2 regions of the Serratia sarumanii genome follow, and region 2 is predicted to be linked to the other one. Evidence: predicted binding sites of a transcription regulator. Region 2 holds the regulator's gene; the other holds the start of a gene.
What was found. Region 2 encodes LexA, which represses DNA repair genes until DNA is damaged. Its sites were predicted from a motif close to TNCTGTATGTACATACAGNA; they were not measured.
Positions count from the first base shown of each region.

Region 1 (4,475 bases), on a different replicon from region 2:
ATTCAGCAAATCGCATCCGGTCGAGCCGTAATTCCCTGTGACTCATATTTTTCCACAAGTACTCTTTAGTCACGGGTTCAGCCAGTTCACGGCATCTTAGGATGGGAAATTCATCAATGTCCCGGATATCATGCTCCATAGATTTCGATGCCGACATTCCCCGGATATCCGTGATGTCGCATGTAAAATGAGGGACATCTTCTTTGCTAATCAGCTGCTGAAGCTCGGGAACAGCAAGTGAATGACTTTCGAGTTCGCGCTGGTAGCCCAGTTTGCGGTAGTCGATCGTCCAAGGGCTAGAATGGAATGATGGCAAAGGTGAAGACATCCAGTCCTGCCAGTAAACCACAGACCGTGTCCAGAACGTGTCGACAGGGGCGATGAGCGGACAGGGAATAAGCTGCCCGGAAGCAATCGCATTCTCCAGGCGGGCAGGCCGTCCCAGAGAATGCATAATCCCTTCGTATACCCTGCCAGCTATGCTGCGCCAGAAAGAAGGTCTGGCATCTGCCGGCAGATCGACAAATTTACTTCTTCCCGGATCATCACTCATAGTTTCTTCATCTCACCCCTCTATATCTATAAAACCTTACCACATAGAATATAAATATAAAAATCAAGCAAATAAATAAATTAATAAAAGCCAGTCCCGAAACCATCCAATAGCCACCAATGGACGCAAGGAACGCCACAAAGACAAAGAAAATAGAGATGAAAAATAAATTTCTAATCATGGAATAAAAACCAAACCCATAAAATACAGTATTTATAATACTATCATAATAATCGAGTTGAATTTATATATATTGTGCAAGGTTTATAATAATTTTCTACACTTAGTTTATTTAAGTCAGGAGGCGCAATGTGCGGCCGTTTTGCACAATTCCATTGCCGAGACGAATTTCTCACCGCCCTGGCGCTTGATACGCCGGTTAGCACCGCCGGCGACTGGCATGCACGGTATAACGTCGCCCCCGGCACGCCAGTGTCGGTGTTTCATCACCACGATGACCAGCTGCAGCTGACGCTGGTCAACTGGGGCTATGCACCGGAATGGTGGCGTGAACAGGGAAAACCACCGCTCATCAATGCCCGCGTTGAAACCGCGGAGCACAGCCGGATGTTCGCCCCGCTCTGGAAGCATGGCCGCGCGCTGGTGCCGGCATCGGGCTGGTACGAATGGAAAAAGTCGACGGAGAATCCACGGCTGAAGCAGCCCTATTTTATCCGTGGCGCCGTTTGCCAGCCGTTGTTCTTTGCGGCGCTGTACGTAGCAGCCAGCGACGGCAGCGGCAGCTTTATCATTATCACGGCCGCCAGTCATGCCGGCCTGGCGGATATTCATGATCGACGTCCTCTGGTGCTGCCACCCGCTGCCGCGCGCGACTGGCTCGATACCAGCTTAGTTCCGCCCTCTGGCCATATGCATGCTGACGTGTACAGCCTGCAAGCGGAGGATTTCAGCTGGCAACCGGTCTCGCCGGCTGTGGGCGCCGTTCGCAATGACAATCCCTCACTCATCCTGGCCATTGATACACCAACGGTCTGAACTGCGCGTTATCCACAGTTTTGGTGGATATCATGTGTGCAAGCACACATGAGGAACGCCAAAAGCTGCAGAAAAAAATCACTCAGAAAATTATTATATTACGTCGGATCTCGCTACGAGACCCGGTTTCAGGCTTGCGTGTGCGCACGTTTCGTTTATGATTTACTGTATATATATACAGATAAATTATTACTATTATGAATGCCAGAGAATTGTACTTTTTTTCACCAGGTCAACCGGTCAAACTCCCGCTATACGGGACACCATGCCCGGCAGGTTTCCCCAGCCCTGCCGACGATTACATAGAGCAATCCATTGATTTAAATGATTTTATTAGACACCCGGCCGCCACGTATTTCATCCGCGCAACGGGTGAGTCAATGAGCGATGGCGGCATACTGTCAGGAGATTTGCTGATCGTAGATCGGGCTGAAAAACCCGTGCATGGCAGCATCGTGATCGCCGCGGTCGACGGTGAGTTTACCGTCAAGCGGCTGCTGCTTACGCCCAAGGTTTGCCTGGCGCCGATGAATCCCGCCTACAGTCCTATTTATCCCGAAACGCTGGAAATTTTCGGGGTAGTGATCCATGCCCTGCACTCGTTCGTGAGGTGACCATGTTTCTCTTGGCTGACGTCAATTCGATGTACTGCGCCTGCGAACAGGTTTTCCGTCCGGATCTTAAAGGGCGTCCAGTGGCTGTTCTTTCGAACAACGACGGCGCCCTGGTGGCAATCAACCGCGAGGGAAAAAAGCTCGGCCTGAAACGTGGCATGCCGTTTTTTCAGGCCAGAGAAATCATTAAAAATCAAAACGTAACTGTCTTTTCAAGCAATTATGCCTTGTACGGCGACATGTCGGCACGCTGCATGACGATTTTAGAATCCCTCGCGCCGGCGATGACGATCTATAGCATCGACGAGGCATTTCTTCACGTTGCCGGCATCGATGCCACAGAGTCATTCGAAGACTACGGCCACCGTGTGCGTAATACCGTTCTACAGCAGACAGGCCTCAGCTGTGGCATTGGAATTGCGCAGTCGATGACCCTTGCAAAGCTGGCTAATCACGCCGCAAAAACCTGGCCGGCTACCGGCGGTGTGGTTGATCTGACAAACCGCGATCGGCAACGACGGTTGATGGCGCTGGTGCCGGTCAGCGAAGTGTGGGGATGTGGGCGCCAGTTGACCAAAAAGCTGGCTGCGATGGGGATCACGACTGCACTGCAGCTTGCCGACAGCAACCAGGCGTTGATACGCAGGACGTTCGGGGTTGTGCTCGAGCGCACCGTGCGTGAACTAAACGGTGTGCCGTGTATCTCGATCGATGCGCTGCCGGCAAAGCAGCAGATCATCGTCAGCCGGTCATTTGGCCAGCGCGTCACGCAGCTGCAGGACATGCGCCAGGCGGTGTGCCAATACGCCGAGCGGGCCGCCGAGAAACTCCGCCGAGAGAGGCAATACTGCCGGCACATTTCAGTGTTTGCACGAACCAGCCCATTTGCACCTCATGAGCCTTATTATGCCAACAGCCACAGCGTCCAGCTCATGTTGGCCACGCAAGACACCCGCGACATTGTTGCGGCGGCTGTGAAAGCCCTCGATGCGATCTGGCGTGACGGTTTTCGCTATCAAAAAGCGGGCATCATGCTTAACGATTTCTGTGACAAACCCGGCCAGATCGATCTCTTCGACGAACATCCACCGCGCGCCGGTAGCGAACAATTGATGAAAGCCGTCGATGGCATAAATCACTCCGGGCTGGGGAAAGTCTGGTTTGCCGGCCAAGGGATAAGTAAAACCTGGAAGATGCGCCGCGAATTACTCTCTCCCTCCTACACCACACGATTAAGCGATATACCGATTGCCAAAATAATTTAAAATGTAAACTTGTATATTTATCTGACCTCGGAATTAAATTATAATATAAACGAAAAAAACAACTTTGAGGTTAAAAATGAAGTACCGTAGTGATATTGACGGCTTACGAGCTATAGCTGTCGCTTTAGTCATTTTTTTTCATGCGGGACTAAGCCAATTCCCTGCAGGATTCATCGGTGTTGATGTATTTTTCGTCATATCGGGATATTTGATATCCAAAATAATTTTAGACGGAACTAATGACCAAAAATTTAATTTAAGTGATTTTTATACTCGTAGAATTTGGCGACTACAACCATCGCTGCTACTCATCGTTTTCATTTCTATAATTATCGGTAGCATTTTTTACCTTCCAGCCGATTACAACACGTTCCTGCACAGCGTAAAAAATGTTCTGTACTTCACATCAAACCAGTATTTTTCTGGTGTAACAACTAGTTATGCTTCAGAAGACTCCAGCTACTTATTGTTGCTTCATACATGGTCTCTCTCTATTGAGTGGCAATGGTATTTGACATTCCCTGTAATTCTGTATTTTACACTAAAGTCTTATCAAAAAGACAAAGTCGCTTTAGCAAACTATGTGATTACAGCCGTTTTTCTTATTGTTTCTTTATACCTATCCTATACAACTAGTAAAGTGAGATACTATGATTTTTTCTCGCGTTGCTTCGAATTGCAAATTGGCAGTTGCATCGCATTTACCTCATTTAGGATAGAACATAAGCTATCCAATATTGTTGGTATCGTATCACTATCTCTAATTATTACTCTTTCAATGTCTCCAGAATTAATATCTGGCTACCCAAATGGGTATACCCTTGTGGTTGCATTAGCAACTGGCGCTATAATCCTCTCTGGTGAATCATCCAGATCCTATGCATCGAGGTTGCTTGCATCAAATTCTCTCGTAGCCATTGGTAAACGCTCATATTCTCTTTACCTATGGCACTGGCCTTGCCTGGCATTGTTGCATTATATGGATGTGTTTAACGACTCACTTCTGCTTATTTCATTACTTACATCATCATTACTCCTTGCGTGTGT
Region 1 is NZ_CP124751.1:5,112-9,586, reverse strand. Features, by position in the region: gene SSARUM_RS24090 (DUF6685 family protein) at 1-553, opposite strand, end outside; gene SSARUM_RS24085 (SOS response-associated peptidase family protein) at 863-1,549, shown strand; gene umuD (translesion error-prone DNA polymerase V autoproteolytic subunit) at 1,747-2,163, shown strand; gene umuC (translesion error-prone DNA polymerase V subunit UmuC) at 2,166-3,428, shown strand; gene SSARUM_RS24070 (acyltransferase family protein) at 3,505-4,475, shown strand, end outside.
Region 1: umuD (translesion error-prone DNA polymerase V autoproteolytic subunit) is a predicted target of LexA. The motif match lies at 1,713-1,732, and genes of this name have one in related genera.

Region 2 (4,475 bases):
TAGGCGGTGAACGTCAGCAGATTCATCAATACCGCATTGACCGCCACCACCTCGCTCCCCAGGCGAGCGCCGAAAATGGTCAGCGACGCAAAGCACAGTTGCAGCAACAGTGAACGCAGCATGATGTCGCGGTTGAGCGCCAGCAGGCGACGCAGATCGCCGCGCCAAGCCTGGCGCAGCATCGGCAGGGTAATACCGCGCAGGCGCATCACCCGCCACGCCAGCCACAGGCCGAGCAACAGCGTGGCGTATTCGGCGATGGCGGTGGCCGCCGCCGCCCCTCGCACGTTCCAGCCCAGGCCCATCACCAGCCAGATATCCAGTACGATATTCAGCAGGTTGCCGACGATCAGCAGGATCACCGGCGCCCGCACGTACTGCACGCCGAGCAGCCAGCCCAGCAGCACCAGATTGGCCAGCGCCGCCGGGGCGCTGAGCCAGCGGATCTCAAGAAAACGCCGCGCCTGTTCCAGCACTTCGCCATCGCCACCGACGATCCGCAGCGCCAGTTCGATCAGCGGATAACGCAGCAGGACGATCGCCGCTCCGGCCAGCAGCGCCAACAGCAGCGGTTGCATAAAGGCGCGCGCCAGCGCCTGCGGGTTCTGTGCCCCCAGCGCCTGCGCCGCCAGGCCGGTGGTGCTCATGCGCAGGAACAACAGCAGCATGAACAGGAAGCTGGTCGCCACCGCGCCGATCGCGACGCCCCCCAGATAGATCGGGCTGTCGAGGTGGCCGATCACCGCGGTGTCCACCAGCCCGAGCAGCGGCACGGTAATATTGGAGAAAATCATCGGCAGGGCCAGGCGCCACAGAGCTTTATCGGTGTCGCTGGTAAAGGCGGAAATCAAGCGCATGATGAGAAGTTCCCGTAGCGGTGGCGAATGGCAAGGTCAGAAACAAAAACGCCCCAGAACAGGGGCGATTGATACAAGGAGGCGGCACTGAGGGTGCGACGATTAAATCCAGTCGCCGTTGCGGATCACGCCGACCGCCAGCCCTTCGATAGTGAAATTCTGCTGACGCAGATCGACCACGATAGGTTGGAATTCGTTGTTCTCTGGCAGCAGTTCAACCACGTTGCCGTGCTTTTTCAGGCGCTTGACCGTCACTTCGTCTTCGATGCGCGCCACCACGACCTGGCCATTGCGCACGTCTTGCGTTTTGTGCACCGCCAGCAGATCGCCATCCAGAATGCCGATGTCGCGCATCGACATGCCGTTCACCCGCAGCAGGAAATCGGCGCTCGGTTTAAACAGGGAAGGATCCACCTGGTAGTGCCCTTCGATGTGCTGCTGCGCCAGCAGCGGCTCGCCGGCGGCGACGCGGCCGATCAGCGGCAGACCCTCTTCTTCTTCCATCAGCAGGCGGATACCGCGCGAAGCACCGGAGACGATTTCGATCACGCCTTTGCGTGCCAGCGCCTTCAGGTGTTCTTCGGCGGCGTTAGGCGAACGGAACCCCAGACGCATCGCGATCTCGGCACGCGTTGGCGGCATGCCCGTTTGCGAAATGTGCTCGCGAATCAGGTCGTAGACCTCTTGCTGTCTGGTAGTTAGTGCTTTCATTCCGCCCCCTGTTTGTTTATACAGTCTTGCTGTGAGTATATACAGGTAAGCGCGGATTGGGAACCGAAGATTAAATAAAAATCAGTCAGTAGGCGCTTTTCGTCAGCCGAAGTGCTGCCATAAGACCGTGCCCCAAACGAACAGCGCCAGCACGATCGCCAGCGACACCGCCGCCGATCCCATGTCCTTGGCTCGGCCGGACAGCTCGTGATGTTCGCTGCCGATGCGATCCACCACCGCCTCGATCGCGCTGTTCAGGATCTCGACGATCATCACCAGCGCTACCGATCCGATCAATAAAATGCGCGCTATCGCACCCACATCCAGCCAGACAGCCAGTATGATAGCCAGGAGGGTGACCACCAGTTCCTGGCGGAACGCCGCTTCGTGCTGCCAGGCGGCGGAAAGCCCTTTATAGGAATAGCCGGCGGCCTTGATGATGCGGGTCAGTCCGGTTGCTTGGTTTGCCATGTTTTCGTGCCTTTCTCAGAGGTCGGTCATAATAAAAAGAGTCTAGAACAGTCCGCGCTGACGGCTCTCGGTTTTCGAACACCACAGATCTGCTACCCGGTTTCTGGTATGCTTGCGGCGCATTGCTAACAAGAGGCTTCACGTTGTTATGTCAGGTTGGCGTAAAATTTATTATAAAATATTGAATTTACCACTTAAATTGTTGGTAAGAAGTAAGGTCATCCCTTCAGATCCGGTTACCGAGCTAGGGTTGGATCCCTCACGGCCGATTTTGTATGTTTTACCTTACAATTCCAAGGCGGATTTGCTGACGCTGCGCACCCAGTGCCTGGCGCAGGATCTGCCCGATCCGCTCAACTCGCTGGAGATCGACGGCACCGTGCTGCCGAGCTACGTGTTCATTCACGACGGCCCGCGCGTGTTCCGCTATTACACCCCGAAAGAAGAGTCGGTAAAGCTGTTCCACGACTATCTGGATCTGCATCGCAGCAATCCGGATCTCGACATTCAGATGCTGCCGGTTTCGGTGATGTTCGGCCGCTCGCCGGGCCGCGAAGGCCACGGTACGCCGCACCTGCGTCTGTTGAACGGCGTGCAGAAATTCTTCGCCGTGCTGTGGCTCGGCCGCGACAGCTTCGTGCGTTTCTCCAACACCGTTTCGCTGCGCCGCATGGCCACCGAACACGGAACGGATAAAACCATCGCGCAGAAACTGGCGCGCGTGGCGCGCATGCACTTCTCGCGTCAGCGCCTGGCCGCAGTGGGCCCGAGCCTGCCGGCCCGTCAGGATCTGTTTAACAAGCTGTTGGCGTCCAAAGCGATCGAAAAAGCGGTCGAGGACGAAGCGCGCAGCAAGAAGATCTCACACGAGAAGGCCCAGCAAAACGCCATCGCGCTGATGGAAGAGATCGCCGCCGATTTCTCCTACGAAACCGTGCGCCTGTCCGACCGCGTGCTGAGCTGGACCTGGAACCGGCTGTATCAAGGCATCAACGTCACCAACGCCGAGCGCGTGCGCCAGCTGGCGCAGGACGGCCACGAGATCGTCTACGTGCCCTGCCACCGCAGCCACATGGACTATCTGCTGCTGTCCTACGTGCTGTATCACCAGGGCCTGGTGCCGCCGCACATCGCCGCCGGCATCAACCTCAACTTCTGGCCGGCCGGCCCGATCTTCCGTCGCCTGGGCGCGTTCTTCATCCGCCGCACCTTCAAGGGCAACAAGCTGTACTCGACGGTGTTCCGCGAATACCTCGGCGAGCTGTTCACCCGCGGTTACTCGGTGGAATACTTCGTGGAAGGCGGCCGTTCCCGCACCGGGCGCCTGCTGGAGCCGAAGACCGGCACCCTGTCGATGACCATCCAGGCGATGCTGCGCGGCGGCACCCGTCCGATCACGCTGGTGCCGATTTACATCGGTTACGAGCACGTGATGGAAGTGGGTACCTATGCCAAAGAGCTGCGCGGCGCCACCAAGGAAAAAGAGAGCCTGCCGCAGATGCTGCGCGGCCTGCGCAAGCTGCGCAACCTGGGCCAGGGTTACGTCAACTTCGGCGAACCGCTGCCATTGACGGCTTACCTCAACCAGAACGTGCCGCAGTGGCGCGAGTCGATCGATCCGATCGAAGCCCAGCGCCCAAGCTGGCTGACGCCGACGGTCAACGATCTGGCCGGCCAGATCATGGTGCGCATCAACAACGCCGCCGCGGCCAACGCCATGAACCTGTGTTCCACCGCGCTGCTGGCCTCGCGTCAGCGTTCGCTGACCCGCGAGCAGCTGATCGAACAGCTCGAGTGCTACCTGCAGCTGATGCGCAACGCGCCTTACGCGCGTGACGTCACCGTGCCGACGCAAACGCCGGACGAGCTGCTGGATCACGCGCTGAACATGAACAAGTTCGAGGTGGAGAAGGACAGCATCGGCGACATCATCATCCTGCCGCGCGAGCAGGCGGTGCTGATGACCTATTACCGCAACAACATCCACCACCTGCTGGTGCTGCCGTCGCTGATCGCCAGCATCGTGATGCATCACCGCCGGGTATCGCGCGCCGAGCTGCTGCGCCAAATCGGCATGATCTATCCGATGCTGAAAGCCGAGCTGTTCCTGCATAACGACAAGGAACAGCTGCCGGAGGTGCTGCGGCCGGTGATCGACGAGCTGATCCGTCAACAGCTGATCTGCGACAAAGGCGACGAGCTGGTGCTGAACCCGGCGCGCATTCGCCCGCTGCAGCTGCTGGCCGCCGGGGTGCGCGAAACCCTGCAACGCTACGCCATCACCATGTCGATCCTCAGCGCCAACCCGAGCATCAACCGCGGCGCGCTGGAGAAAGAGAGCCGCATCATGGCGCAGCGTCTGTCGGTGCTGCACGGCATCAACGCGCCGGAATTCTTCGACAAGGCGGTGTTCTCCACCCTGGTGGCAACGCTGCG
Region 2 is NZ_CP124750.1:4,558,302-4,562,776, forward strand. Features, by position in the region: gene dinF (MATE family efflux transporter DinF) at 1-857, opposite strand, end outside; gene lexA (transcriptional repressor LexA) at 960-1,568, opposite strand; gene SSARUM_RS21615 (diacylglycerol kinase) at 1,671-2,039, opposite strand; gene plsB (glycerol-3-phosphate 1-O-acyltransferase PlsB) at 2,188-4,475, shown strand, end outside.